DNA from 4 places in the Halomonas sp. KO116 genome. Region 4 is predicted to be linked to each of the others. Evidence: predicted binding sites of a transcription regulator. Region 4 holds the regulator's gene; each other region holds the start of a gene.
The links. The regulator PhoB, encoded in region 4, activates phosphate uptake and scavenging genes when phosphate is short. The targets are predictions, from matches to a motif close to TGTCATANNNNTGTCANA.
Positions count from the first base shown of each region.

Region 1: KO116_RS02820 (putative 2-aminoethylphosphonate ABC transporter substrate-binding protein) is a predicted target of PhoB. The motif match lies at 3,235-3,252, and genes of this name have one in related genera.
Region 2: phnD (phosphate/phosphite/phosphonate ABC transporter substrate-binding protein) is a predicted target of PhoB. The motif match lies at 3,884-3,901, and genes of this name have one in related genera.
Region 3: KO116_RS08165 (DUF6482 family protein) is a predicted target of PhoB. The motif match lies at 4,880-4,897, and genes of this name have one in related genera.

Region 1 covers NZ_CP011052.1:600,930-608,551, reverse strand. Annotated here, with positions in the region: gene KO116_RS02830 (putative 2-aminoethylphosphonate ABC transporter permease subunit) at 1-954, opposite strand, end outside; gene KO116_RS02825 (putative 2-aminoethylphosphonate ABC transporter ATP-binding protein) at 951-2,096, opposite strand; gene KO116_RS02820 (putative 2-aminoethylphosphonate ABC transporter substrate-binding protein) at 2,141-3,184, opposite strand; gene KO116_RS02815 (UTRA domain-containing protein) at 3,293-4,003, opposite strand; gene KO116_RS02810 (HAD family hydrolase) at 3,996-4,727, opposite strand; gene KO116_RS02805 (EAL domain-containing protein) at 4,817-7,492, opposite strand; gene KO116_RS02800 (TRAP transporter large permease) at 7,620-7,622, opposite strand, start outside.
Region 2 covers NZ_CP011052.1:4,437,681-4,445,302, reverse strand. Annotated here, with positions in the region: gene KO116_RS20360 (porin) at 1-988, shown strand, start outside; gene KO116_RS25535 (PhnE/PtxC family ABC transporter permease) at 1,142-1,351, opposite strand; gene KO116_RS20355 (PhnE/PtxC family ABC transporter permease) at 1,348-1,899, opposite strand; gene phnC (phosphonate ABC transporter ATP-binding protein) at 1,961-2,767, opposite strand; gene phnD (phosphate/phosphite/phosphonate ABC transporter substrate-binding protein) at 2,880-3,788, opposite strand; gene KO116_RS20340 (DUF305 domain-containing protein) at 4,048-4,497, shown strand; gene KO116_RS20335 (DUF1428 domain-containing protein) at 4,648-5,019, opposite strand; gene KO116_RS20330 (YciI family protein) at 5,041-5,403, opposite strand; gene KO116_RS20325 (RNA polymerase sigma factor) at 5,486-6,730, opposite strand; gene KO116_RS20320 (sn-glycerol-3-phosphate import ATP-binding protein UgpC) at 6,821-7,622, opposite strand, start outside.
Region 3 covers NZ_CP011052.1:1,764,648-1,772,269, reverse strand. Annotated here, with positions in the region: gene KO116_RS08185 (Na+/H+ antiporter subunit B) at 1-101, opposite strand, end outside; gene KO116_RS08180 (putative monovalent cation/H+ antiporter subunit A) at 94-2,445, opposite strand; gene hemH (ferrochelatase) at 2,683-3,762, opposite strand; gene KO116_RS08170 (thiol-disulfide oxidoreductase DCC family protein) at 4,043-4,441, shown strand; gene KO116_RS08165 (DUF6482 family protein) at 4,479-4,781, opposite strand; gene KO116_RS08160 (hypothetical protein) at 5,024-5,317, opposite strand; gene dnaB (replicative DNA helicase) at 5,457-6,845, opposite strand; gene rplI (50S ribosomal protein L9) at 7,147-7,593, opposite strand; gene KO116_RS08145 (hypothetical protein) at 7,609-7,622, opposite strand, start outside.
Region 4 covers NZ_CP011052.1:116,767-124,388, reverse strand. Annotated here, with positions in the region: gene cysZ (sulfate transporter CysZ) at 1-585, shown strand, start outside; gene KO116_RS00610 (copper chaperone PCu(A)C) at 673-1,167, shown strand; gene KO116_RS00605 (hypothetical protein) at 1,260-1,589, opposite strand; gene KO116_RS00600 (hypothetical protein) at 2,120-2,422, opposite strand; gene KO116_RS00595 (hypothetical protein) at 3,288-3,602, opposite strand; gene phoR (phosphate regulon sensor histidine kinase PhoR) at 3,912-5,198, opposite strand; gene phoB (phosphate regulon transcriptional regulator PhoB) at 5,201-5,890, opposite strand; gene ubiA (4-hydroxybenzoate octaprenyltransferase) at 5,998-6,891, opposite strand; gene KO116_RS00575 (chorismate--pyruvate lyase family protein) at 6,927-7,550, opposite strand; gene KO116_RS00570 (NAD(P)/FAD-dependent oxidoreductase) at 7,589-7,622, shown strand, end outside.

The sequences.
Region 1 (7,622 bases), 480 kb from region 4:
CGCCGTGCCGATCACTAGCACAATGGCCCCCGCCACTGCATAGCAGAGTAGCGCGAAGACCCAATCCCGCAGCGGGCTCAGCGTAGGCTGCCATGGCACCGCCCGGGCCGAAAGTTGCGCTACCTGGCGGCGCTGTATCCAACGGTCCACGATAAACGAGAGCACCGCTGGCAGCAGCAAAATCACGCTGACCACCGCACCCATCTGAAAGTTCTGCTGCCCAACCACCTGGCGGTAAACGTCCGTGGCCAGCACACTGAACTGGCCGCCGATGATTTTCGGCACGCCAAAATCGGTAATCGCCAGGGTAAACACCACAAACAGGCAGGAAATCAGCCCGTAGCGCACGCCGGGCAGCGTAATGGTCAAAAACGTACGCCACTTGGGGGTGCCCAGTGCTTCGGCCGCTTCGTAGAGCCGCGCATCACTGTTGGTCAGCGCAGTGGTCAGCAGCATTAGCGCGTGGGGAAATATCCAGAAGCTCATGCCCATGACAATACCGATGGGGCCATAAATCGACTGACCTGCCAGCACCTCGCGCAGAAATCCCTGATTACCGAATAAGTACACTAGGCTTATGGCAGGCAGCAGCGACGGGGCCAGAATGGGCAGAATCGCCAGCATCCTAAACAGCCGTTTGCCCGGCATGCAGGTGCGGGTGATCCCGTAAGCACATAGAAACGCCAATCCAACCACCACGCCGGTGGTCATCAGCGCCACCCGCAACGAGTTGGCAATCGAGTTCACCAGCGCGGGGGTTTGAAAGTAGTGAGCAAAGTTAGCCAAGCCAATAAAATCGCCAGCGCGGTCTTGCAGGCTTTTGAGCAGCATGGTCACCAGCGGGAACAATAGCCCGACCACTAGCAAGGCAACGCCAGCGAGTAACACCAACAAGCGGATCAGCGACTCCAGGGACGGTTTGGTCGCCGCTTTTATTAAAGACTCGGCCATCATTGCTGACTACTCCCGGCCGCGTAGAGTCGGGCGGCCTCAGCAGGCAGGTGAATCGCCAGCAACTGCCCTACATACAGGCTAAGTTTACTGCTATCACGGCTAGGCACGTCGGCTATCAGCGTTTGGTGATCTTCCGGCAGGCGCAGCGTGACTCGTTGAAAGGCGCCTAAAAACTCGATGGAGACCACCTCCCCGTTTAGCGCCCCTGCTTGGTGCTTAAGTGCCCTTGCTTGAAGGCTAAGGGCTACCGCTTCAGGCCGAATAGCCAGCTGAGCAGCTTGGCCCACTGCTATAGTGTGCGGCAGGCAGGCACAGGGAGTGTTGCCCAAAAGCGCTTGGCGATTGGCCTGGGCGGTCACTTCCAGGAAGTTCATGCTACCAATAAAGGAAGCCACGAACGCACTGGCGGGCTGATGGTAAATCGCGGCCGGGGTGCCCACCTGTTCGATCACACCGTGGTTCATCACCACAATGCGGTCGGCCATGGTCAGCGCTTCTTCCTGGTCGTGGGTGACCATGATGGTGGTCACTCCTAACCGCGCCTGCAAAGCTTTGATTTGGCTGCGCAGATGACCGCGCACCCGGGCATCCAGCGCCGAGAGCGGCTCATCAAGCAACAGCAAGCCTGGCTCTGTGGCTAACGCCCGGGCCAGCGCCACTCGCTGCTGCTGGCCGCCGGAAAGCGCCGCCGGATACTTCGCTTCACTGCCGGTTAGGTTCACCAATGCAAGTAATTCAGCGACGCGGTCATTAATACGCGCGCGCTCTACCCGACGGTTGCGCAGCCCGTAAGCCACGTTATTAAACACCGTCAGGTTGGGAAACAACGCATAGGACTGAAATACAATGCCAAAGTCCCGCGCTTGCGGTGGAAGCATGGAAATATCCTTCCCACGCTGAGTCAGCCTGCCCGCACTCTGGCGGGTGAGCCCGGCAATCGTGCGCAGCAAGGTGGTTTTGCCGCAGCCCGAGGGCCCTAGAAAACAGACAAACTCGCCTTCTTGAATCTCAAGCGCAATATTATCCAGCGCGGTAAAGCTGCCGAAGCGCTTGCTGACACCATCAATACTGAGATGCGTGGTGGTTGCGCGAGGGGTCGCCGCTGTGGATACCGATAGCGGCGATGTCATTGTCGGGGGCATAACATCTCCAAGCCCCGGCCGGAGCCGGGGCAACTGATCACAGCTTATTGTTCGGTTTTGCCGTCGTAGCGACGCTGCCATTCGGTCAACACACGCTCGCGGTTCACTGCCGCCCACTGGAAATCAGCGTCGATCATGCGATCAGTAATATCGACGGGATAGTTTTCAATGGGCTGGGCAACACCGGGATAAGCCACGACCGCATAGCCTTCGTTATACAGCTCGTTGGCCTCGCGGGAGATTGACCAATCCATGAGCGTTTGCGCAGCTTCCTGCTTGTCGGTACCCGCGACAATCGCGGATGCTTCCATATCCCAGCCCAGGCCCTCTTCTGGGAAGACGACCTCAATAGGCGCTCCCTGGGACTTCAGGCGCGCACCGCGGAAGGCAAAGGACACACCCACTACAGTTTCACCGGTGGCTGCCAAGCTGCAGGGCGCGGAACCCGAATGGGTGTAGCGGGAAATATTGTTATGCAGGCGATCCATATAGTCCCAGCCCTGCTCTTCGTCCCACAGCTGCAGCCAGCTGGCCACATCCAGATAGCCGGTACCCGACGAGTTGGGGTTGGGCATAATGACATGGCCTTCAAACTCAGGCTTAGTCAGGTCTTCCCAGGAGGTCGGCATCGGCACGCCCTGGCGTTCGCCCTCAATGGTGTTGTAGCAAATGGCCGCTACCCAGGCGTCCATGCCCACCCATGCCGGGTCTTCGCCGTCCCGGTAGGCGGCATCGACAAATTTCGGGTCGAGGTTGTCCACGCCCTCAGGGGCGTAACGCTCCAGCATACCCTCCTCTTCCAGCACTAGCAGGCTAGTGGCGGCCAATCCCCAAATTACATCCGCTTGAGGATTATCTTTTTCCGCCAACAAGCGAGCGGTAATCACCCCGGTGGAATCACGCACCCAGTTAATCTCGATATCCGGGTGGGCGGCATTAAAGCGTTCAGCGTATTTTTGCAGGTCATCCGACTCAACGGCGGTGTACACCGTTAATTCAGTGGCCAGCGCATTGGAAGCAAGGACAGTGGAAGCAAGCGCAGCGGCACTCGCTAGTAACGTGGAAGGGAACAAACGGCGTGGCATCATGATGGTGACCTCCTGGCTGGTTGGTATAGACCAGAAGTTTGCCGTTGTTAAATGACAGTGCAATGACGCTTGTTTGACCGATTTTTTAAGTTGTGATGTCTGCACCAATCATTGCTGGCCGGATAGCTCCACGCTGATGCACAAAGAGTCGTGCAGCCAATGCTCTTCGTCATATTCAATGGGGCGCTGCTGATCGTCCAGAATGGCGCGGTTAATGTTCAACCCGGCGGTGCCTGGCGCCACCAGCAACTCTTCGGCATCCCTTGGTGATAGCGCTTCAGACACCATGCGGATAGAGCGGTTGGCCAGGTAATGCCCCCAGCGCTCCCGCAACAGCCCCCACAGCGACTGCCCAGCGTAGATGTCGAGCAATTCCGGGGCACAATTCGGCACCACCCACAGCGACTCCACCAGCACGGCGCGGTCGTCCACATAGCGGCGGCGGCGAATATGGTGAAACGGCTGGTCATCCGGCAGGCCCAGCGCGCGTGCAGCGGGCAGATGGGAGCAGGTTTCCAGTTTCAGGACAGCAGTGCGTGGCCGTCGTCCCTGGGCACGCACATAGTCGTTGAAGCCTGCGTCTCGGGTAGGGTCATAGACCAAGCGGGCGGGGGAAATAAACCACCCGCGCCGGTTGCTGCGGTGGATCAACCCCTCGCCCTCCAGCTGCGCCAGCGCCTGGCGCAGGGTGACGCGAGTGGTGGCAAAGCGTTCCGCCAGCACCCGTTCAGCGGGTAGTTTGCCTTCCCACTGGGTGGCGTTGATGTCGATTAACGAGCGAAGCTGTTCGGTCAGTTGTAGGTAGTAGGCATCAGACATGCGCCGATTTTCCTGGCAGAGCGTTGGGCGACGAAGCGCTCACAGGCGCTGGCGCCCGCCAGTCTAAGCGCCGCCACCCTTCAACGCTAGCTACCTCAGCCAGTACCGGATCAGGGTTAACCGCCACAGGGCAATCCACATACTGCAGCAGTGGGAGGTCGTTGCGGGAGTCTGAGTAGAAAGTCGTGTGACTAGGGGTGACCTGCTGTTCGATCAGCCACTGTTTTAAGCGCAGCACCTTGCCGCCGCGATAAGAAAAAATTCCCTCACTGCCGCCGGTATAGCGCGCATCTTCATTGATACCGTGCTCCACGCTTAACTCTACCGCCAGCACATGTTCAATGCCCAGGGTGGTTGCAATCGGCTCGACCAAATGACGTGACGAGGCGGAAATCAGCAGCAGGGTATCGCCAGCTTTACGATGCGCTTCCAGGCAGACCCAGGCTTGTTCAAAAATACGCGGCAGAAGGTGCGTGGCGACAAACCGCTCGACCTCTTTTTGAACATCCGTTACCCGGCGCCCGCGCAGCGGCGCCAGGGTCATGGCTAGATACTCTTCGAGCTTTAGCTTGCCCGCATGATAAGTCCGCTGCATCTGCTCGGCACGCGCCATGAAGGTCTCGGCATCGCTGATCCAACCTTGCTCTATCATCCATAAATTCCAGCGGTCGCTGCAGTCTCCATCCAGGAGGGTGTCATCAAGATCAAACAGGGCCAGGCGCATGGGAGCACTCCTTTCATCGCGGGTTGGCGGCGCGTAGGGTATGCCAAAGGTGATGACAAGACGATGACGCTGGCGGTGATATTGCGTGGCTACTTGTTCAACCACGCTGCGGCAAAATCATCGGCCGGTAGCGGCCGCCCAAACCAGTAGCCTTGCGCTTCATTACAGCCCATTTCGGCTAGTAGATTTGCTTGCTCGTGGGTCTCAACCCCCTCCGCCACTGTTTTCATCTCTAGCGCTTGCGCCATGGCAATAATGGTTTGCACGATGGTGCGGTCGTGGCGATTATCGAGCATTTCACGCACAAAGGAGATATCGATTTTCAGCGCGTCGGCGGCAAAGCGCCGCAAATAAGAGAGTGACGAATACCCCGTGCCAAAATCGTCGATGGAGAGTGCATAGCCCGCTTGCCGCATGGTGTGGGTAATCTCCACCGCCTGATCAGGGTCGCGCATAAAATCGCTTTCGGTGAGTTCCAGCGCAATCGCGCTCGGGGAAACTCCCGCCGTGAGGTGCGCAATGTGGTGGGTAAGCTGTGGGTCGGCGAACTGCTGAGCGGAAATGTTGATCGACAACCTGCCGGGCAGTGGCATGGCGCACTGTTGGCGCCATGCCATCAGTTGCCTGGCAGACTCCTCCAGTACCCAATCGCCCAGGGCACGAATCAGGCCACGCTCTTCGGCCAAAGGAATAAACTCACTGGGACTCACCCACCCCCACTCCGCGTCATGCCAGCGGCAGAGAGCCTCAGCACCTGTCAGCTGCCCGCTGGCAAGGTCTACCTGGGGCTGAAAGTAGAGTTCCAACTGGTTTTCGCTGATCGCCACGCTGAGCCGCTCGGTCATCCGCTGGCGGCGCTGTAGCGCGTGATGCATTGCTTGGGTATAGGGGCAGGTACTGTTGTCGCGGCGTTTGGCGTGGTGAAGCGCAATACTAGTGGCATTGAACAGCTCACTCGCTTGCGTCACATCGTGGGGATAACGGGCATAGCCAATGCTGACATCAAGGTTAAACACACGGCGCTCCAGCTGCAGCGGCTGAGTCACAGCTGAGCGCAACTGCTCGACGAGAGCATTTATGTTTCTGATATCGGCGTCGGCCACCAGCATGGCAAACTCATCACCGGATAAACGCGCCAGTGGGCCATAGGCGTGGCTGATCTTCTGCAAGCGGTCCGCCACTGATACCAGTAGTTGGTCACCTACTTGGTGGCCGTGCAGGTCATTCACTTCTTTAAAGCGACGAATATCCAATAGCAGCAGCGAAAGCCCCTGCCCAGTATAGTGGGCCTCTTGCCACATCTGCGCTAACAGCTCCATGAAGCGGGTACGGTTAGGTAGCCCGGTAGTGCTATCCGTGTAGGCCAACTGATGCATATGACGGTGGTCCCGGCGGCGTTCAAGCTCTGCCGCGGCGCCAGTAGAAAGGATTTGCAACACTGAGGTAGCGAACGCATTAGTCGTCAGCGGTTGGCGGTAAAACACCATCATCACGCCAATTGCCTCGCCGTTGGCGTTATCTAAGCGACGACCAATCCATGCCCTGACCAGTAGCTGCGTGCCCCCTAACAGCAGCGGCGGCCCGTCATGTATCACCGCTTCACGCTCCAGCACCACCTGCTCGCTAGGCGAGCCGCGCAGTGCGAAAGCGTGCTGCTCACGCTGTTCGCCACTGACCACCATGCTAACCGTGGTTGCCTGGCCATACTCTTTTTCCTCGTCCTGAGGGGAGGTATGCAGTAGTGCAATGAAGCCTGCGTCGGCTTCCAGCACCTCGACCAGAGTGGCAATCAGCTGCTGAAAATAACCGTCACCCACCCGCGTCGTGACCGTCGAGGCAACCTGAAGCACGGCGTTTTGTACCCGTTGCGACTCTTGCTGGTCGGTCACATCCGAGATAAAGCCTTCCAGGCAGACAATCTCACCATCAGGATTCATAACAGCCTGGCCCTGCTCCCACATCCAACGTCTCCCCCCGTCGCGATGCTTTAACCGATACACCACCCGGTAAGGCCGCTTGCTGGCAATGGCCAACTGCACCTCGTCGAAGAGTTTTTCCTGATCATCAGGATGAATCAACGCGGCGAAGCTGGTCACCCGGTTACCTTGCAACTCATCCGGGCGGTACCCGGTCAGCGCCTCGGCCCCTTGGCTTACCACCTGCATGGTCCAGTCACGGTCATTGAAGCAACGGTAGGCCATGCCAGGCAAGTGGTTTAGCAGCGTATCCAGGCGTCGCTCACTCTCCCGTGCGACTTCTTCGCTTGCTCTTAATGCCTGCTCTGCTTTTTGGCGGCCTAGCTCCGCTCCGGCCTGGGCGGCAGCAATTTGCAAAATTTCATTGGCTAGCTCATCCAACTGCATAGGAGAGTTCTTGAGCACCGCCAGCAGGCCAATCAGCGCGCCATCGGCAGCGTAGAGGGGGCGCCCCAGATAACTCTCGGCGCCGAGTTCGCCAAGTAGCTTATCGTCTGGAAAGCGCAATTGGACATCATGCGCATAAAGACAAAATTCACTGTTTATCGCGGTTTCGCAAGGAGTCCCCGCCAGCGGATAAGTAACATTGCTAAGCAAACGCCCATTGGACCAGACCGCTAACGTCTCAGCCTGATGCAGCTGAGTAACATCGGCCACCAGCACATGGTCAACGCCCACCAAGTTTGCCAATCGTTCGACCAGCGTGGCATAAAAGCCAGGACTTCCACTATGCCCCATCCCTTCTGCCAACTGGCGAAATATCTCTGTCGCGTTATTCCTCGTGCGCATTGGTGGAGCCACCTATTCCCGCTTTTTCTTCAGCTTAGCTCGAAGCGCAGCCACAATGAAGCACCCGTTAACCATCCAGGCCTGCATGACAGCCGCCTGGATGGTTAAATGTGGTCGATAGTGGCCGTTA
Region 2 (7,622 bases), 330 kb from region 4:
ACAGAATTCTGAACACTACCGTCTATTGGCAGCCTCTGCAGCACAAGCAGCAACCGTTTATGACCAAGACGGTACCGATCTCGAAATCTACGGCCGTATTGCCATGGGATTTGAAGGCGGCGGTGTTGATGACGGTGTTGATAACGGCGAAGAGTTCCGCAATTTCGGCTCCCGTCTGCGGATTACCGCTGGCCATCAGATCTCCTCTGACCTGCGTGCATTCGCCCGGGTAGAGTGGCGCTTTACGGGTGATGAGCGTAATACATCTTCTGGTTTCGATGAGGTGCGTAACAGCTACCTGGGGCTGGAAAGCCAGCAGTTCGGTACTTTCATGGCCGGTAATTACAACAGTTTTTACGATAACTACGTTATGACGCCGTTCGATGTCTACGTTGAGCGCGGCTATGAGTTTGCGGGTGGTGGTACCCAGGCACGCGGCGACTCTATTGGCTATAAAACGCCTAAAATGAGTGGTTTTCAGGCGGTTATTTCTGCCAAGCACTTCTCTGAGCGTGGTTTGACTGAAGCCGAGCAGACTTCCGAAGGGTCCGTTATCGCCACTCAGGGTGGTGTTGTCTACGAAACAGGCCCAGCTCGTTTAGCGCTTGGCTATGTGGAAGATACGGTACGTGGTGGCGGTAACGGTGAAGTGCGTTTTGGCGCTACGGGCGAATTTGCTATTACAGATGCTTTCGCTGCCCGTGTAGGGTATGAAACCCGTGGGGATGACGATGTTAACGGTGGTGGTTTCGATAAAATCGGCGTTGGTGCTACGTATGCTATCGATTCCTGGAAGTTCTTCGCCGATTACTACAACATCGACGTAGACGGCGCTAGCGATGAGCGTAACGCTTGGGCGCTAGGGTCAATGTACAAGCTGACGAGTAATTTCGATATGTTCCTCGAACTGAACGATCGTAACCTGGATGCTGTAAATGACTTCGAAGAAGATATGTACTACGCATTAGGCGCTCGCTATCACTTCTAATTAATAGAGTGATGTTAGCGGTAGTGTTGCATTAGTTTTTTGTATTAGTTCTTTAGCTTTTAGTTAGCTCGCATGTTTCGATCTTTACCGGTGTGGATGATTCCACACCGGTTTTTACTTTGTCTTTAATATGGTTTTAATGGTTTTGATATATTAAATGACGCGTTTTCTGATTTGCGAGGAGAGTTGTTCAAAGCCAATGACAACGACCAGAATAACCAAAATAATGGTTAACGCGCGGTCATAATTAAATAAGCGCATAGCGGCCGCTAGTTCTACGCCGATGCCACCAGCACCTACCAGTCCAAGTGTCACCGCCGAGCGCAGCGCTTTTTCGACGCTATAAAGGCTGGTGGCGGTCATTGACGCCAGTGTTTCCGGCAAAATGGCACCGCCCCGATCACTGACAGCCTACCTGCGCCAGTGGCGCTCAACGCTTCCGATGGGCCAGGGTGAACTTCTTCAATGCGCTCCGAAAAAAATCGAGCTGCAAAGCCGATAGTGTCCATCACAATCGCGAGCACCCCTGCAATCGGCCCTAAGCCAACCGCTACGACAAAAATAAGCGCCCAAATAAGGTCTGGGATAGTGCGCATAGTGGCAATGATTAGACGAGTGATGGAGCGAATCCAGGGCGCTGGCGAGGTATTGCGAGCGGCCAGTAGCGAGAAAGGAATGCTCAAAATAACCCCAATGGTGACACCCACAATGGCAATATTAAGGGTTTCATACATTGACCACGCCAGCACATCAAGATCGGCGAGGTCGGGTGGAAAGGCGCGCCCAATAAAGTGCACTAAATTGACGCCGCCGCGCAGCAGGCGTTCCAGCGTTAAGTTGGTGGCCATCACGCCCTGAATAAACAGCGCTAAAAAAACCAACACCACACCCCAAGTAAACGGGGAGGGCATAGCAAATCTCGGTGGAAGAGAAGATGAGGTACGACGTTGTATAGACATAGCGCTCTCGATATTAGCGGGTAGAGGGGATGGCGGTGGTAACAGCGTCTTGAGCAGAGGTTTGGTCGACCCGTACATCGCCCTGATAAAGTTGCTGCATAGTGGCAAGTGCTGCGTCCTGCCGAGGCGTATCGAGGACTATTTGGCCCGCTTTCATACCGATAATTCGGTCGCCGTACTGCTGGGCTAACTCCAACTGATGCAGCGTGCACAGCACGGTTAAGCGTCGCTCTGACACCACATCCAGCAGCAAGTCCATGATTTCTCTACCAGCTTTCGGATCGAGGCTAGCGATTGGTTCGTCGGCAATTATGATCTCAGCGTCTTGCATCAGCGTTCGGGCAATCGCCACTCGCTGTTGTTGCCCGCCGGAAAGCTCACGGCAATCGGCGTGGGCCTTGTGCGCTAACCCAACGCGCTCAAGCGATGCCATGGCGCGCTCGCGTAACTCATTAGTGGCAAAGCAAGCAAGTGAGGAGAGTAGCCCTAAACGTTGTTGACCCATGGCGCCATACAGCACGTTTTGAAAAACGCTTACGTTTTGCACTAAGTTAAATTGCTGAAAAACCACGCCCACTTTGCGCCGTAGTTGACGCAATTTAGAATTAGAAAGGTGGCTGAGGGAGTCGCCCAAAATGGTGATCTCGCCTTGATCGTGAGGCGTCAGGCCATTAAGGCAGCGCATTAAAGTCGATTTACCGCAGCCGTTTGCACCTAACAAAATGACGCATTCGCCTTGGGGAATCTCTAGTGTTAAGCCACGCAGTACGTGCAACTGCCCGTAGTGTTTTTGCAGATTGTGGACGCTGATGGCCTTCATAAAAAAACCTCCTGCGTTAACGACAGGAGGTGGATACGTTCAATGTTCATGGTCAAACCTACTTATAAGCAGCACATCCCTGTGCTGGTATGTAGCGAAAAAATGGGGGGGCTTAGAGTTCGATGCCGGCTGCTTCGTAGGCACGGCGTACCACGTCGTAATCTTCGTTGGTACGGTCAAAGCCGAGTGATGAGTCGCGGTTTAAAAACTTATCTTCATTGCGATCTGTTGCAATCAGCGCATTCCAAAGCGTGTCGGCATTGGTTCTGAGTGACTCGCGCAGGGCTGTTTTGCAGGCATCATCCAAAGAGCCGCGCATAACGACTGGGTCACCGGGCAGTACATCGCTTTGGGCAATAACGCGATACTCACCGTTGGGGTCCATAGCTTGAATCTCATCGATATCCCGGTTGCCGCCGCCCATGGCATCGACGTCACCGTTGACCAGTGCGGCAATGCGCGCATCCCCAGCCATAATAATTTCCAGGTCGCGTTGAATGTCTAAACCCGCATCGACCAACATCTGGCTGGGAAAAATATGCCCGCTTGTAGAGCCCACATCTTTCAGCGCCACGCGGCGGCCTTCCAGGTCTTCAAGCGTTTCGATATCGCTGTCGACGGGGACAAAAAAGCTGCTGCCGTAGTGCGGACGCTCAATAGCAAACAGAATTTCAATATCGCTTTCGCGATCGAACAGCACAAATTCAGAAGGACCTGCGAAAACAAGCTCAACATCATCGTACTGCAATGCGGTACCCGCGGCGGTGCGGTTGCTGAGGCTGAACATCTTCAGTTCAAGGCCAGTCGTTGTTTCAAACGCTTCGGCGAAGGGGCCGAAGGCGTCTTCTAGAGGCCCCATGCCTTCAATACCGGTATCGGCCATGCGAATGGGATTAGGGCAAACATTGCGTAAATCGTCATTGGCCAGCACCGACGGCGCCGTAAAAGCGGCAACCCCGGTAATAGCCAAGCTCAAAGCTGCGTTATGAATACTCAGTTTACAAATATTGGCTTTATGCATTGGTCGTCATCCTGTCGGCGAAATATGTCTATATTCAAGTGGTAGTTAGAGTGGCAGCCGACAATGAAGGTAAGGTGTAGTTAAGATGACGTTCTCGTCACAGATTTATGACAGCCTCTTTGCTCCACCTTTATTGCTAAGGTGCCAAGGCATGAATATGGAGCTAGCCATAAAGGGTGATTCCAGCGCCATGGTTCGGCAGAGTAACGAATCAGTATCTACACTCGTAACTCCGATAATTGGTTCAAGGAGGAGGGCGATGAAAATGTATTTACGTTTCGGCGCTATGATCGTGACGGCGACCGTGATCATGTTGGGGTTGATGTACCTGAACACTTACCAGTTAGACCATGTCACTTTCAGTGAAACCCGTACTTACATGGCTATTGTCATGGGGGCCACGATGGCAGTGGTCATGCTGGGTTTCATGCTTGATATGTACTCCAAAAAGGGCGTGAACCTGGCTATTTTGGTGGGCAGCATCGTGGTCTTTGCCGGGGCGCTGTGGCTGGTGCGCAGCCAGCAGACGGTGGATGATGTTTCCTATATGAAGGCGATGATTCCACACCACTCTATTGCCATTCTGACCAGTGAGCGTGCTCAGATAACCGATCCCCGCGTACGCGAACTCGCCGACTCGATTATCGAGACCCAGCGGGAAGAGATCGCAGAAATGAAAGCATTAATAGCGGATCTTGAAGATGAGTAATAACGTTTAGTGAAACCGCCGCTGGAGGGTAGGTTAGGACAAGATTGTCGAAATTCAGTTGGCAGGTAGTCGGCCGGACATTGGGTTGGAAGGCGCCATGCCATCGGTTCATGCAGAGCGCTCCCAACTTTTATGTCGACCGGTGCCCTGTCACTCCTCATCAATGATACTTTTAAAACCACCGAAAATGAGTCGCTTGCCATCAAACGGCATTGGATTAACGTCCATCTGCAAGCGCGGGTCCTGCATGACCTTGGCCATTCCTTCATCACGCACGGCCCGCGATGGCCACTCTATCCAGGAAAAGATGATACTTTCGTCATCCTTGCGTTTGACCGCCATGGTAAAGGAGGTCACTTCCCCTTCGGGGACATCGTCTCCCCAGCACTCCACGACCCGCAGTGCGCCGTGCTCCTTGAAAACAACGGCCGCGGCATGGGCATGCTCAATAAACGCATCTTTATTAGCGCTGGGCACGGCAGCGACGAAACCATCTACATAAGGGTGTGTAAGCTTGCTCATGGCTGTTCTCCTATTACTGTTTTATTCTGCTTTAGAGGGGAGTTCTCGAACGGGGCGTACCTCAATGCTACCCAGCCGGGCGGGTGGGATGCGGCTAGCCAGCTGCAGCGCTTCATTCAAGTCGTGGGCTTCGAGTAGATAGAAACCCGCCAATTGCTCCTTGGTTTCCGCAAAGGGGCCATCGGAGATTAACGTCTCGCCATCGCGTACACGCACGGTGGTAGCGGTTTCTACTGGCTGTAACGCTTGTCCGGCCAGGTAGTGGCCGTTGGTGCTTAAGCGCTCTACCCCGGCGATACACTCCTGATTGAGGTCGTGCCATGCCTGTTCGCTCATGGCGTTGATAATCTGCTCTTGGTAATACACCAGCGCAACGTACTTCATTGAGAGCCTCCTGGTTGGTCAGGGTAGTGACTCTCTTTAGTCGTTTGGCATCGTCTTGAATCGACATAGCCTAAGCATTTTTTTAGGGGGAATTTTCGAGCTCTGCCAATCGCCGGTTCAAAAAGCGTTTTTCTGGATCCAGGGTGACCAATAGCAGTGCCTGTTGATAGGCGCTGCGCGCGGCAACATGCTGGCCTTGGCGACGCAGTAAATCCGCTTTAGCGGCATAAAAGAGATAATAGCGGCTTATTTGCGGATGATGAGCGATGTCGTCGAGTAACTTCAGGCCGGTATCGGGGGCACCATTCATGGCAATGGCGACCGCACGATTCAGCGCCAGGATGGGTGATGGAAAACGACGGCAGAGGGCATCGTAAAGCCTGACGATACGCCCCCAATCGGTCTGCTCAGCGCGGCTAGCCTGGGCGTGTACGGCGGCAATCGACGCCTGAAGGGTGTAGTACCCGGTAGGGGTGAGCGCCAGCGCCTGTTCCAGCCATGCAATGCCGACCTGGATATCCTCTTGGCGCCATAGGCGTCTGTCCTGAGCATCCAGTGTCACCAGTTCACCCTCGCTATCCTGGCGCGCATCCCGGCGGGCATCATTAAGCAGCATCAAAGCCATCAGCCCAAACACTTCACCCTGGGGCAGTAGCCGTGCCAGCTCATTACCCAGGCGCATGGCTTCTTGGGTTAGGCTGATATCGACCACGCTAACGCCCGTGCTGCGTGAGTAGCCTTCGTTGAAGACCAGATAGATGACCTGGAGCACATCAGGTAGGCGCTCAGGTAATTCTTCCTGGGTAGGGACTGCATAAGGGATATGCGCATCGCGAATTTTTCGTTTGGCTCGTACGATACGCTGAGCCAGCGTCGTAGGCTTCATCAGTAGCGCGCTGGCTACTTGCTCAGTGGTCAAACCGCACATCTCGCGAAGCGTCAGGGCAATCCGTGCTTCCATGCTCAAACTTGGGTGGCAGCAGGTGAATAGCAGCCGCAAGGCGTCATCTTCGATAGCCGTTAGCTCAAGATCCAGCGTCTCTTCTGTAGGTAACCGCTCTGTGGGTAATAGCAAGTGAGCCCGACGGCGAGCAGTACTGCGCTGGCGGATTTGGTCGATTCCGCAGTGGTAGCCGGTGCGAATTAGCCATGCCGTGGGGTTGTCAGGTTTGCCGTTAACCGGCCACTGTTGAACCGCCGCCACAAAGGCATCCTGCATGGCTTCTTCGGCTAGTTCAAAATCCCCCAGCAGGCGTATCAGCGTCGCCTGCACGCGCCGGGAGTGCTCACGATACAGGTCATCGACGTATGAAGGTTCAGTACTCATCAAGGGAGGTCCGTAAGCTTTATCTCAAACGTAGCCCATGGTTTCTCCGTTGACTTGTTTTTCTTGTTTTGTCTTTCGGGGGATAGGTATTCAATCCCCGGTGCGTTTTCCCGTGGCGCTGTTGAAAGGATGCAGGGCGTCGCGGGTCACAAAAAATCGCAGGGTTTCGCCTTCGGCAACGGGCGGCTGCCCCGAAACGCGGATGACTGTAGGCTGGTCGCTATCGGCGAGGGTCACATACAGGTGGCTTTCGGCCCCCGCGGCTTCAAACAGCGCCAGCGTTGAGTCGACAATTAGGTGAGGCGCGGTCGGCGGCGCTAGATGCATATCATCCGGTCGAATGCCGACGACATCGGTGCCGTCGGGCAGGTTATCCAGCAGCCCGTTGGCGCCTTGTTCGTTCAAGTAATCCACTGGCAGCATGTTCATGGCAGGGGAGCCGATAAACCCGGCGACAAACATGCTGGCGGGGCGGGCGTAGATCTCCATGGGTGTGCCGACTTGCTCAATCTGCCCGGCGTTAAGCACCACTAAACGGTCGCCCAGTGTCATGGCTTCCAGCTGGTCGTGGGTCACATACAGGCTGGTGGTTTTCAGGCGCCGCTGCAGCTGTTTGATCTCTACGCGCATCTGCACCCGCAGCTTGGCATCCAGGTTGGAGAGCGGCTCGTCGAATAGAAACGCCGCAGGTTCGCGCACGAGGGCGCGGCCCATGGCCACCCGCTGGCGCTGACCACCAGAGAGCTTGCGCGGTTTGCGCTCCAGAAACTCTTCGATCTCGAGCATTTTGGCGGCAATTCGCACGCGCTTTTCAATGTCTTCTTTGTTAAACCCGCGGTTCTTGAGGCCGTAAGCAAGGTTGTTGTACACCGTCATATGCGGGTAGAGCGCG
Region 3 (7,622 bases), 1.6 Mb from region 4:
TCATCATGCCCCCTGAGCAGCAGGAAGACAGAGAACAGTAGCTGCAGCGGCATTAAAAAGCGTGCCGCGGTATTGAGAATAATCGTACCTGACTTAACCATCGTACGGCTCCTTGGTGGTCACTTTACTGCTCTCCCCGTTTTTGCCATTGCTGCTCTCTCCATGGCGCAGCTTCAGCATCGCGATAACACCAATCGCTGCGAGTGCCAGCACGAACATCTCACCCAGGGTGTCCAGAGCGCGGTAATCAACCAAAATGACATTGACGATATTGCGGCCATAAGCCAGCGGCGCACTGTTCTCAATCATGTAAGTCGAAATCGGTTCAAACTGCTGAATGCTCCACGAGGTCATAATCAACAAGCAGATCAAGATCCCCATCATCGCAGCGACGGAGCCATCACGAATACGTTCAAGGCTCGTCGACAAATTCGAGAACCGCGGCAGCCGAAACAGCACCAGTACCAGCAAAATCACCGTAAGTGTTTCCACCAGTAGCTGCGTTATGGCTAGGTCCGGAGCACTGAAAAGGATAAATATGAGCGCAATAGAGAAGCCCATCACCCCAACGGAGACAACGGCCCCAAGACGCGAGCGAGTCGTCGTGGCAAAAAGCGCCCCCATCGCCATGGTGCCCGCCACTACCACTTCGTGAAAACGAACATCCAGATCAAAAGCGAATATTGGCGAATGGCGTAACAAGATTGAATTCCCAATCAGCGCAATAAGCGTGATCAACATCACCAGAATGTAGTTACGCATATAGCCGTTTTGCAGCAGCCGTGTTTGCCACTCAGAGAACTGCACAATGCCGTTCATCATGCTTTCATAGCCCGCTTCGGGACCATGGCGCATGATCGGAGCCAGTAATGAAAGCTTGGCTCGCACACTATCCCAACGCTTAAACAGCAAAAAGCCAACGCCCAGGCTGATGATCGACATTATCAACGCCACATTGATGCCGTACCAAAGTGACAGTGTCACCTCCATCGTTTCTCCAGAAACAGAAGTGGCAGCTGACGTTAATAAGGCATTAGCGCCTAGCAAGGCTGGCATTAAGCCCAACAGTAGCGACCCTACTGCCAGTAACGCAGGGCCCACTAACATGCTTAGCGGCGCTTCATGAGGCTCAAGGGGGGTATGGTGACGCTTACCATAAAAGGGCCGTAACGCAATGATAAAGGCCACCGCAATCGTCAAAATAGAAGCGACAAAAGCGAATAATACCAACAGCATACGGAAGCTACTGGCGCCTAATACAGACTCAAGCATCAGCTCTTTACCGATAAAGCCAAACAGCGGCGGAACCCCTGCAAGTGAAAGCGCCGCTACCAATGCGATCATCGCCGTTACCGGCATTAACGAGCGCAGCCCGCCCATCTGCGTCACGTCTTTGGTACCGGTTTCATGATCAAGAATACCGGCGACCATAAACAGCGCGCCCTTGTACAGAGAGTGCGCAAGCAGAAAAGTGACAAAAGCGGTCATCGCATATTCAGTGCCAATGCCCAGCAACATTGTCAGCGTACCCAACGCCATGATGGTCGAGTAAGCGAGCAGCTTTTTGATATTCGTATGGTGAATCGCTAGGAACGCGCCGGTCAGCATTGTCGTCGCCCCAACAACGGACAAAATACCGACCCACATCGACGTTCCACCAAGCTCTGGGTGTAAGCGAGCCAGTAGATAAATGCCCGCTTTCACCATCGTGGCGGAGTGAAGATAGGCAGAGACCGGCGTAGGTGCGGCCATGGCGTTGGGCAGCCAGAAGTGGAACGGGAACTGAGCCGATTTGGTAAATGCCCCAAGCAGCAAACAGATCAGCATGGGTGTGTAGAGTGCATGCTCACGCAGGTCGGCTTCCTGACTAAGGATCTCCGCCAGCGACCAGCTATCGCTCGCAATCCCCAACAATACCAGGCCCGCCATTAATGCTAAGCCACCGGCCACCGTGACAAATAGGCCCTGACGGGCAGACTTACGTGCTTCAATATCGGCGTGATTAAAACCGATCAGTAAATAGGAGGTAATGCTGGTCAGTTCCCAGAAAATAAACAGTGTAAATAGCCCGTCCGCTAACACCAGCCCTAGCATTGAGACCATAAAAGCGACGAGTGCAATATGAAAACGTGCGATATCGGGATGATCTTTTAAGTAACCACCCGCATATACCAGCACGCAGGCGCCCATGATGGTGATCAATAGCCCAAATAGAAGTGACAAGCCATCCAGCAGGAAAGTAAGACTGATACCCAGGGAAGGCACCCACTGCCACTCCAACAGCAAGCTGCCGTTCTCAATTATTTCAGGGGCTTGTAGTAACAGCCAGGCCGCTAACCCTGCGGGGAAAAGCGCCAGTACAAGGCTGGTGTGATGCCCGAACCAACGATGCAGTAGCGGTGACGACGCGGCCAGCAAAAACCCCATTAAAACGGCAAGTTGCATCTGGCGAAATCTCCTGAAAAATGAAAGGCTCACCTTGGAGGTTGAGGCGAATACCCAGGCATCATGCCCTGTCACTGGCATGCCAGCGTTGAAGTAGTGTGATTCTAAAGTTGTACACCTTATAACAGGTGGTTTTGACTGACCAGTCAAACGCTTAAACGCAAACAGCCGCTGGCGAACAAAAACTCGTCCGCGGCTGTTGTCAAGAAATGACTATAGCAAATAAGGTGTTACACGTTAGGCAATAGACAACCAACCCGCTAATTCATTATTGATAACGCTTAGCAGCGCTTCGATATGGTCATCACGGTCATTGAGGCAAGGAATATAGCTAAACGTTTCCCCTCCCGCTTCCATAAAGCTATCGCGAATCTCCTCCTCGATCTCTTCCAGGGTTTCGACACAATCTGACGAGAAAGCCGGCGACATAATCGCAATATGTTTATGCCCCTGCTTGGCAAGCTCCGCTACATGCTTGACGGTTTGCGGGCCAACCCACTTTTCAGGGCCAAACTGTGACTGGAAGGCGGTATCGACCTCCTCTTTGCTGAAACCAAGCTTCTCACGCAGCAAACGAGTGGTTTTCTGGCACTGGCAGTGGTAAGGGTCTCCCTCCATCAAGTAACGCTCGGGCACCCCATGGTAGCTCGCGACAAGCTTGGTGGGCCGGGTCGCAAAACCGTCATAGGCTTCTTGTACCGAGTTAGCCAACGCCTGAACATAGGCAGGATGGTCGAAATACGCGGGCACTGTGCGAATGTATGGCTGCCACTTCATTTTCATCAACGTACGAAATGCTTCGTCGTTAGCCGTAGCCGTCGTCGGAGAACCGTACTGAGGGTAGAGAGGGAAAAAAACGATTTTCTCACAGCCCTTCTCCTTCAATCGCGTCAATACGCTTTTGGTAGAAGGGTTGCCGTAGCGCATACAGAAATCGACTTCGACATCGTCGCCATAAAGTGCTTTCAGACGCGCCGTTATTTTTTCGGTTTGAGCACGCGTGGTGGTTAACAGAGGGCTCTCGTTTTTTTCGTTATTCCAAATACTACGATACGCTTTACCCGACGAAAATGGACGCTTCGTCAAAATAATCAACTGCAGCAGTGGTTGCCATTTCCAACCGGCATAGTCAACCACGCGCTTATCAGACAGGAACTCACTCAGGTAACGACGCATTGACCAATAGTCGGTGGCATCCGGTGTTCCCAAGTTCGCGAGTACCACGCCGACTTTGGCACGCGGCACCGGCGGATGATCGCTAGGTGCATGGGCCAAACGGCCTTCGCCCGGCTGATCCTTGACGACATTCTCGGTCATTACTCATGCTCCTGAAATATAACGGTGTCACTGATCACTAATAAAATTTAAGCCTACCAGATGGCTAAATCTTACCACTTTTCGGGAAAGTGGCGGCATAAAGTTATACTATCGGCATCATTTGTATAACTATAGGTTGTATAAATTCAGGTTGTATAACTACAGGCCAATCCATGGCCAAGCCTGTGCTTCTGATGCTTGGCAATCAGCTCTCTTTTTCACTCAAAATGCTACAAGACGCGCCCGCCAATACGATCAGCCCAACCAATATAGGACAACGATGAGCCACTACACACCGCTACATGCGTCACCGCCCGCCACACTTTTCCACGATGGCCACTGCCCTTTTTGTCAGCAGGAAGTGGCTTGGCTTAAAAAGCATCGTCACCGGGAACGCATCGCACTGGTAGATATCCAGGCCAGTGACTTTAACGCTCAGGCATACGGGCAGGAATTTAATGCGATGATGGGCCAACTACATCTAAAAGATAGCCAAGGAGAGTGGTATATCGGGATGGATGCCAGCCGTGCCCTCTATGCAGTTTTGGGCTACCGGCGGCTGGTGAAGATTTCATGCTTACCGGGTGTACACGGCGTGATGAATGCCGGTTACCGTTATTTTGCCCGTCGTCGAATACGAATCGGGCGGTGGTGGGAAAAGCGTAAAGCTAAGGGTTAACGATTTATACGTGAAGCGTTTGGGTTAGCGCGTAAACTTAAAATACTAACGGCATACGCGGTGTAAGCGGCTCACTGTAATGAGCGTCACGGCCAATTACTTCATCGTGCGGTACGTGCTGTACTAAGTACGCGCGGTGAATGCCAGCCCGTTTGAGTTCCATATAGGCATCATCCAGCGACCGAAATAGCATTGGCTTAGAACGCTGCATCAGCATATGGCGCTCGCCTTCAACATCTTCCAGCTCAACCTGATAAAAACGGCTACCCGAATGGGTAATCACGCGAATTTCAAAGTCGTCGTGGCTGGCGACAAATTGCTTAAGATCCTTCAGTTCCATGGTTCCCTCCTGTTATTTGTCTGTGTCATCAAGTATGCCATCAGACATGGCATCAGGGCACAGCATGACTGCACCCTATGACATTTCTGTTGCCCTGTTGTTGCAGTGTTGTGACGTCCATTAAAAGATAGACGCACAGTAGCTGGTTATTCAACAAGTGATTTTCCAACACTAATTTTTCAGCTATTAGGAGGGCAACAGTGCAAGAGAGTTCCTGACCGAAGCGTCAAGAAGTCGTTATTTTATTGATATTCAGAAGGGTCGATGGCTTTGCCAAGTGAATTACGGTCAATCCAGTTGCCGCCTTTGGTCTCTTTGTAACGAAACACGACCTTATCCCCCACCTTAACGGGCAGCTCTCCATCTTCGGTTTGATAGCTATACTTTTCCCCCTCCACGACCAAATGGTAACGATAAAGGTCTGGCATACCTAACCACTCTTTGAAAGGCCCTTCACGCTCCAGTGCTTCAAGCTCACCGCGACCTTCTAGCTTAGGAAGACGCTGCCGATTACCGCGCCGAAATCCACCTGCCATTTGCTACTCCCGTTTATTTGCATATCGTCGTGGATGGGCATTATACGAGCTCGCTCCCCATCCTCAAGTGACTCATCACAAAGCTGTCTTTACAAGCCCATCTTTAAACACCAGTCTTCCCAAACCAGCCTGTAAAAACCTAGTCGCCGAATGCTTGACCGTAGCTATCCGGGGCCAAATCTTCAAAGCGAGTATATTTACCGATAAACGCCATGTGAACGGTGCCGATCGGGCCGTTACGCTGCTTACCAATAATTAACTCCGCGATACCTTGGTTATCGGGGTTATCTGGATTATAGACTTCATCGCGATAAACGAAGGCAATCACGTCCGCGTCCTGCTCAATGGCGCCCGACTCACGCAAATCCGACATGACAGGACGCTTGTTGGGACGCTGCTCCAACGAGCGGTTCAACTGGGAAAGTGCCACGACTGGACAATTAAACTCTTTCGCCAAGCCCTTCAACGAGCGCGAGATTTCAGAAATTTCACCGGTACGGTTTTCATTGAAGCCGGGAATCTGCATTAACTGAAGGTAATCGATCATCACCAGGGCAATATTGCCATGCTCCCGCACCACCCGACGCAACCGTGAGCGCATTTCATTAGGCGATAAGGCCGCGGTATCATCGATGAATAGCTGTTTGTCTTTGAGCAGGTTGACGGCGGAAGTTAAGCGCGGCCAATCCTCATCTTCCAATTGCCCAGTACGTACGCGGGTTTGGTCAATCCTACCCAGCGATGACAGCATCCTCAGCATCAAGGATTCGGCGGGCATCTCCATAGAGAACACCATGACCGGCTTGTCGCTGGAAATAACCGCATGCTCCACCAGGTTCATCGCGAAGGTGGTTTTACCCATGGAGGGACGACCTGCAATCACCACCATATCTGAAGGCTGTAACCCAGTGGTCATCTCGTCCAGGTCACGGAAACCGGTGGAAAGCCCGGTCATTTCCCCTTTCAGGTTAAACAGCTCATCAATGCGATCAACGGCTTTGGTCAAAAGGTCACTCATGCCGATAGGACCACCAGTCTTAGGACGCTCCTCGGCAATCTGGAACACTAACCGTTCAGCCTCATTGAGCAATTCATCCGCCGGGCGCCCTTGAGGGGAAAAAGCGCTATCGGCGATTTGGTTAGCCGCACGGATCAATTTACGCAGCGTTGCCCGCTCACGCACGATATCGGCGTAGGCGCGAATATTACTGGCAGAGGGCGTGTTACGCGCAAGCTCGGCTAAAAACGCTAACCCACCGACCGTATCCAAGTGATCCCGCGCTTCCAGCGCTTCGGAAAGCGTTACCACGTCCAATGGCTGACCGGATTCAGCCAGATGAATCATCACGTTGAACACTAAACGGTGCTCATAACGGTAGAAATCATCCGCCACCAAGCGCTCTGAGACGTTATCCCAGGCTTGGTTATCCAGCATTAGCCCGCCTAATACCGACTGCTCCGCCTCCAGAGAGTGCGGCGGCAGTTTTAGCGCTGCCGTTTCTTTATCAGCAGAAGGCTGGTCCTGCATAGCGAGCTCCTTTAAATACTACAGCGTAGCCAATAATGAAGAGGGGTATCTTAGCCGGAGCGAGGACGTTCGACCACCGACATCACAGCCAATCTAGACATTGTCTGAAAAACACCAAACCGTAATAGACCAGGCGGATTTATGACACTATCCAGCACTACCGTCTTGCAGCACAGGCGTCAGAAATAACAAAAGGCGCGGGTTTCCCCGCGCCTTTGAGGCGTACGTGCTAGCACAGAGAATGACCAAGCACTAAATACTCACTTGGAATTTACCTCGTACTTAAGTAGCACTTACTTAATTACTCTGCAACTACCACTACGCGTACAGTCGCATTCACTTCAGCGTGCAAGTGAATAGCAATGTCGTATTCGCCAGTTTGGCGAATCGGCCCTGTCGGCATACGCACTTCGCTCTTGGCAATATCGATGCCAGCAGAGGAAATGGCGTCAGCCAGGTCACGCGGACCAATAGAACCGAACAGCTTGCCTTCATCGCCTGCTTTGGAAACCAAAGACAGCTCGATGTCGTTTAGCTGCTCAGCGCGCACTTCGGCTTCTGCCTTGCGCTCAGCGGCTTGCGCTTCGAGCTCAGCACGCTGTGCTTCAAACGCTTCGATGTTGTCTTTGGTGGCCGGTACGGCTAAGCCGTAAGGCACCAAGTAGTTACGACCATAACCAGGCTTCACGGTGACTTTGTCACCCAGGCCGCCCAGCTTACCAATGTTGTCGAGCAGAATGACTTCCATCTCGTAAACCTCTTGTCAGTTGCTGCGGG
Region 4 (7,622 bases):
ATGAACATGGTGCCAACATGGCTTGATTGGCTCTCCTGGCTTATCTGGCCTCTTTTCGTGATTAGCCTGTTAGTAGTAGTGTTTTTTACCTTCACGCTGGTGACCAGCCTGATCGCCGCGCCTTTTTACGGTTTTTTGGCCGCTAAAGTCGAAACCCAAGTGACTGGCCGTGAACCGATTGATGACCGCAACCTTACTAAAACAGCCATTGATGCCATTGGCCGCGAATTTGTTAAGCTCGCCTATATTTTGCCCCGTGCCGCCGGTCTGTTTGTGCTTAGCTGGATCCCAGGGCTGAACTTAGTATCCCCCCTGCTGTGGGCGCTATTCTCCGCCTGGATCATGGCCATTACTTATCTAGACTACCCAATGGATAACAATAAGGTGACGTTTGCCGATATGCGCCAACGGCTCTCGAAACGCTGGTGGCAAAGCCTCAGTTTTGGAGGATTAGTCACGCTAATCACCTGGATTCCGCTGGCCAATCTATTTCTGATTCCCGGCGCTGTCGCGGGTGCCGTACTACTCTGGGATGATCATTACCGAAATGTACATGGTGATACACGCGGCATCACACCGCAGTAGGCGCTTATTACCCAGGCGACACCACTTTGCTACCTTTATGGTTTGTTCGTCTATCCTGGACTCAATTAACAACAAAGGAATTACCGCATGCTAAAACCGACGGCTTGGCTGGGTGGCATACTCTTGATTAGCGCTATGTCTATTTCGATGGCATCTATGGCCGTAGCCCACGACGTAAAAACTAAGGCTCTGCGCATTGCGCATCCCTTCGCTACCCCTACCCCACCGGGGGCGGTAAACGGCGCAGCCTACATCGATATCACCGCCTTTTCAGACCCTATTACTCTTATCGGCGCGAGCAGCCCTGTGAGCAGCAACGTTGAGCTGCATGATATGCAAATGGACGGCGATATGATGCAGATGCGGCATGTGGATGAGATTCGTGTCGAGGCAGGGGAGACTTATACCATGCGGCCGGGTGGCGGCTTTCACTTAATGCTGATTGGCCTAAGCGAGCCGTTAAAGGAGGGTGAGCGGTTCCCTCTCACGCTCACCTTTGCAGAACAAGACGATGTGGATATTGAAGTCTGGATACAGAGCGCCCAGGAAGGCAGCGAAGCTGCTGATGGGCATCACCACTGATGTGGGCTGCAGTTAACATATAGCAAAAACCCCGCTTCGGCGGGGTTTTTAGCGAGCAACGATTACATTAGCAGTTACACTTATTCCATTATTTACCAGTCGGTACTATCGCCTTCACCCCGGTTGAGTTCCCCTGAAGTGTAACCCTCTTGGCGAGAAGTAGACCCTTCTTCAGCCGTAGAAGGACGGCTACTGGAGGGCGAAAAGTCCAAGCTCTCGCTTTCATCACGGTTCAAGTCGCCCGCCGAGACATGAGATTGTTTTGAAGCGGCATGTGACTCAGGTTTGTCGATGACACCCTGACCAGCGGTACGGTCTTGGTTCAGCTCAATAGATGAGTGCGCCATCGCCAGAGGGCTCGCGACCAGACCAAAAGCAATACCTACCAGGGCGACATTTTTGCTCATTTCTTTTAGCAGCATGGTGTTCTCCTCATTATTCATGGATTCCGTTCGATGATGATTAGAACGGCTGTTACGCTTTACGTTGCACATTAGGCGACAAAAAAGACATATAAATTATTATTTAATAATTAAACACTTACACCAAAATATCGCTTAAAAATAATTAACCAACCCTTTTGTACCCAAAATGATTGTGCATTAATTACTCATATGGCTGCTATCTATACATAGCGACGCAATGAAATTAGGCTCCCCTAGAAAGCAGCACCTTAAACGAGAGAAAAATGGTTTGAGAGAGTGTGGGATGTCACAAAAAATCAGACCCCGCATCAGCGGGGTCTAAGGACACAATACTTTGACAATGACTAGCGCTAGCTTCCTTTCCTTTTGCGGGACTGCTCCAACCTTGGAATTTAACCCTGACCAGCGCTCTGATTGTCGATTGATTCACTCCTTGAATCGACCTGCATCCCTATCGGTGTGACACGCATCTGCGTGATTAACTCACACCTCAAACGTAATACATTCCGCTTAATTGCAAACTTTTGTTACCAAGCGTTGCCATCGCCTACGTCATGCGTCAAATCTTTAGCGGTATATTCTGCTTGAACACTAGTACGATGGGATTCTGCCTTAATAACATTAGGGCGATCACCTACGTCGTACATCAAATCAGATGAGGTAAAAACTGCTTGTTCATGTGTGCGCTGTGATTGAGCCTGAATTGGTTCATCATTAACAGACAGATCTTGATTAGCTTTGATGGAAAAATTTGCGAATGCAACTGGGCTCGCCAGCAAACCGAATGCAAGTCCTACAACAGCTGATTTTTTAAAAAGAACGTTAAACATAGTATTACTCCAAATGACTGCTTAATACCGCTGAAGTGAAGAAAGAAGGGCCTGCTGGCTTGCTTCTCTCTGCGGTGACTTCACTGCCCTGATAAAGCAGTTACCGTGCCAACCTCCACTATATTTAATAAAATTAAATAAAAACAATCACTTATTAATTATCAATTGCGCACAATATTAAGCCACTAAAAACAAAAGCACGCAAAATACATGTGCACAAATGACACATGCGCAAAATTGTCTGTGCCTTTATGGCACACTCATCCTCAAACGCTAATATTAAGAATTACTTTTAAAGCTAACCTCATCGCGCCTGTGCTACGTTATCGAGTAGTAGACTTAGGCTTTGTACGAAAACTGCCTGCGCTCGACAATACGGCGTTAAAAATCGCCTCGAAATGCTCATTTACACCTCGTAAACTCCGCTTTCTCGTTAATTTTGCCTTGTCTAGTCTTCGCACGCCGACTTTTCGTACAAAACCTAGACTACTCATGGATGAACTAGACTACTCATGGATGAAAGGGGCGAGAGTAGCTCACGATATGCACTCAAAAAGGTAGGTAGGTAGGTAGGTAGGTAGGTAAAAATAGGGAAATGCAGTAGAAGAAGCCCACAAAAAGCAGGCAGCAAAAAATCAGACCCCGACTGGCGGGGTCCGATATCAGAATAGGCTATAGGTAATAACTAACGTTAGCTTCCACTCCTTGTAGCGGACTCCAGCCTTGGAATTAACCCTGACTAACGTTTGATTTCCTAGTGATTCATCCTTGAACCTGAAAAGCATCCTTGCCTTTATAACATCCTATCAATTACCTTTTCATCCGTTGAAAAGACGTTCTTTGATATCTAAATGATAATTAACAATTAACTACCGCTGTTTTCTTCTACAAGCTCATCGTCGTCATACTCAGCGTCATCTGAGTGATCGCTTGACTGAGGATCCATGTCGCTGGCTCCATCACCTTCGTCATGGGTTAAATCGTTAGTCATGTCTTTAGTATCATGACCGTCTGAACTATCAGTACCTTGGGGATCCATTGGTTGCTCTTCAGCTGTAATTCCCTGATTTTCATCAATAGCTGAATTTTCATCTGTTTGAGCAAAGGCTAACGGGCTTGCCATCAAACCAAAAGATACACCTAAAATGCCAGCTTTCTTGAGTAAATCCTTGGACATCATATTCCACCTCCGATCGCTGTTTATTACCGCTTGGTTAAGAAAGAAGGGCTTATATACAAGCCAGCATTTCCTGCGGTCGTCTTCCTTTTTTTTAACAATGCAGCGGGCATGCCAAAAACAAAAAAATAAAATTAAACAAATAAAAATCAATGACTTAATTAAAACAAGTTAAGCTATATCACTCTGTTAACATCGAAATACCAAGCCTAAAAACTGTATAAAAATGGCACATGAGTAAACTCTTACCAACCTCACATGCCAATATTGCACACCTTTACAGGTATGGTGCGAAAGGTCGCTTACTGAGACCTATACAAGACGTGAAGCGGGAAATGAGCAGCGAAAAAGCGCCCCTTTACCCGGGTGGGATTCAATCTGTAATTGCGCATCGTGGCGTAATAGTACGTGCTTGACGATTGCCAAGCCTAAGCCAGTGCCGCCAGTTGCGGTGCTGCGGCCTTTGTCGACACGGTAAAAACGTTCGGTTAGTCGGGGAATATGGACAGGATCAATCCCTTCACCATTGTCTTCCACATCGATATAGCCGCCACCAGTCGCGCTAGCTTTCCAGCGTAATGTGATGTGGCTACCTGCTGGCGTATAGCGAACGGCATTGAAAGCGAGGTTAGAGATGGCGCTACGAATTTCCTGTTCACTACCCAGCAGGCGTGCATCGCTTTCAAGCGCGACTGTAATGGTATGACGCTGATTCGACAGCGCCAGCGCATCATCACAAATGCTTTGTAGCAAAGGCCCTAACGACAGCGGATGGTGATCTTCCCCCCCCTGGTCGATTTCCAACCGGGAGAGCAGCAATAGATCATTGACCAGGTTTTGCATTCGCTGCGTCTGTTCCTGCATCTGGTTGATGCTTTTGCCCAAACGCGGCGGCAACTGGTCAGCAATATCGCTGTAGGTTTCCAGATAGCCGGAAAGGACGGTTAGCGGCGTGCGCAGCTCGTGAGAGACGTTGGCAACAAAGTCGCGCCGCATCTGTTCCAGGCGGTGCAAGCGCGTGATATCCCGGGCCATTACCAGCCGTTCATCGTCGCCGTACAGGGTAATTTGATACTGCAGGATTCGACGCTCGTCAATCGGCGACGTCAGCGTTAGCGGCTCGCCATACTCCCGCGCATTGAAATAGCGGATGAAACTTGGCTCGCGCAGTAGGTTGGTAATGTGTTGACCACGATCATGGGCGGTTTGTAGCCCCAGCATGTTCGTTGCAGCACTGTTCCACCATTCCAGATCACCGTGGCGGTCGAGCATGACCACACTGTCGCGCATCGCTTCAGACGACTCTTGAATACGGGCCAAGGTAGCGCGCAGCCGACTTTGCGTTATACGCTGGCTTTTCTGATAGCGGTATAAACGATCAAACAATTCACCCCACATACCGTGAGCGGCAGGCGGCTCATCGTGAGGATGTAGGGTTAGCCATAAATAAAGTTCGCGTAGCTGCCGCAAGTGATAGAACAGACATACTGCAAGCCCTGCCGCAAGCCCTAGCCCTGCTGAGCCCAATAACCAGCCTAAGCAAGTACCCAGTGTGGCCAGCCACGCTAGACGCCACAGTTCACGGCTCCATAGGCGCACATTTACACCCGTGCAGAGAAACGGTATCCGGTACCCCGAACCGTTTGAATCAGGTTTTGATGCACATCGCCCAGCGCTTTTCGTAAGCGGCGAATATGCACATCGACCGTGCGCTCTTCAACGTAAACATTGCCGCCCCACACTTGGTCAAGCAGCTGGCTGCGTGTGTAAGCGCGCTCTTGGTGAGTCATAAAAAACTGCAGAAGACGATACTCGGTCGGACCCATTTCCAACGCTTTGCCGTGAGCGCTTACCCGGTGACTTACCGGGTCAAGCAACAGGCCATTAATCTCAATTGGGTCCTCAACGCCACGGGGCGTCGCGCGGCGCAGCACTGCTTTTAACCGTGCCACCAATTCGCGGGGCGAAAAGGGCTTGGTGATATAGTCATCGGCGCCAGCTTCAAGCCCTTGGATCTTATTATCCTCTTCGCCTTTAGCGGTGAGCATAATAATCGGGATCTCGGCGGTAGCTTCTTCGCGCTTCAAGCGCCTAGCCAGCTCAATACCGCTGGTGCCAGGCATCATCCAGTCAAGCAGCAATAAATCAGGTTGGTGGTCAACCACCATGGCATGAGCATCCTGGGCGTTATCTGCTTCGAGCACACGGTAGTCAGCCATTTCCAGCGCTACCGCGATCATCTCGCGAATCGACGATTCATCATCGACAATCAGAACGGTTTTGGCGGTCATACCAGAGCCTCACGGTGTGCAAAAAAGCCAGTTCAAAGAAAAACAGTTCAATGACATGTCAGTGACGATAACACCATGACTTGATGACAGTTACATGACAATGGCAGTTACTGACCCGCCGCAGGCCACCAACTTAGCGCAATACCCGCAAAAATCAGCAGCCCCGACCAGTGATTATTCAGAAACGCCTGGAAACAGAGATCCCGCTCCTGATAACGAATTAAGCGCTGCTGATGCAGGAAAGTTGCCGCCATTGCAGCGAGCCCTAGCCAAAAGAACCCACCTAACCCAACCCGCCAGCCTACCCATGCCAGCAACCCCAGGGTGGCTACCTGGAGTAGGCCGATTATTAGGCGATCCGCGTCGCCAAACAGCACAGCTGTCGATTTAATACCAATTTTTAAATCATCGTCGCGATCGACCATGGCGTATTGCGTGTCGTACGCCACCGTCCATAGCACGTTTGCACCGAAAAGCAGCCACGCTTCCAACGGCACATGGCCCAGCACGGCGCCAAAGGCCATTGGAATTGCCCATGAGAATGCCGCCCCCAGCACCACCTGGGGAAAGTGCGTATAACGCTTCATGAACGGGTAAATAACCGCCAGAAATACTCCGCCCAGCGAGAGCAGCACCGTAAACCAATTAGTCAGTAGCACCAAAATAAACGCTGTGGCCACCAAACCAATAAACAACAATTGAGCCTCGGTTTCGCTGATTCGACCGGTGGCGAGCGGGCGATGCTTAGTGCGTTTCACATGGCCATCGAAATGGCGATCTGCATAATCGTTCACCACACAGCCAGCCGCGCGCATGACGTAAACACCGGCCACAAAAATCAGCAGTACATCACGGCCGGGTACCCCTTTAGCGGCAATCCACAGCGCCCAAAGCGTCGGCCACATCAACAACCAAGTGCCAATGGGTCGATCCAAACGCATCAGCTGTATAAAATCTGCCACGCGAGCCCATCCCTTCGGCCGCAACAGTGAACGATCCATGCTTACCTCACGAAAAATAAGATGCAGGCGCTAGCCTAGCGCGATGGCAGGTCAAGGTCATCCGCCATCGCACGCAAAAAATACTCCTGCACCAACAACGACAGTCCACCGTGCTTACCGCCGTGATAAAACACTGAGCGTCGGCCCCAGGTACAGTCGCTCTCGATACCGTTCATACGAGCAAATAAGGGGGATTGGGTAGTGGCTTCAAGCGGCCCGCGAATTAAACCTGGCTGACGAAATAACCAACTGCCTAGCGAGCGCTCACCTAACCCTTCCAAACGCTGGCCCTTTAACTGCGTAAGCGGGGCGACGGAGCGCGCTACCACCCACGGTGTTTCATCCAAGCACAGCGCGACTTCACGCAGCCATGCGTAGCGCTTGGGAGCAATGCCCAACGCCCGTGCCTCATCCTCTCGCGGCCAGCCTACGCCCTGGCGTAGCAGCCGCACCCGAAACTGTTTCTCACCACCAGCGGTTATTAAGCGGGCGGTTAACGAGTCGGTAGAAGCAACCCACTGCCACCAGGAAGGGCTCATGACAGGCCGCGCCGCAGCAACGGGACGCCAGCTCGAAAAGTGAGAAGTTTGCCGAAAAGCTGCAGGCGTCACCAAGTTCTCCAGGGCAATAAACGGATCGACTAGTGTAACATGCAGCACTAACAGGCTTTTGTTTCAGCGACTTTTTTGGTGTCTGCATGCCCACCTCACAACCAGAGCTCTCTTCATCCC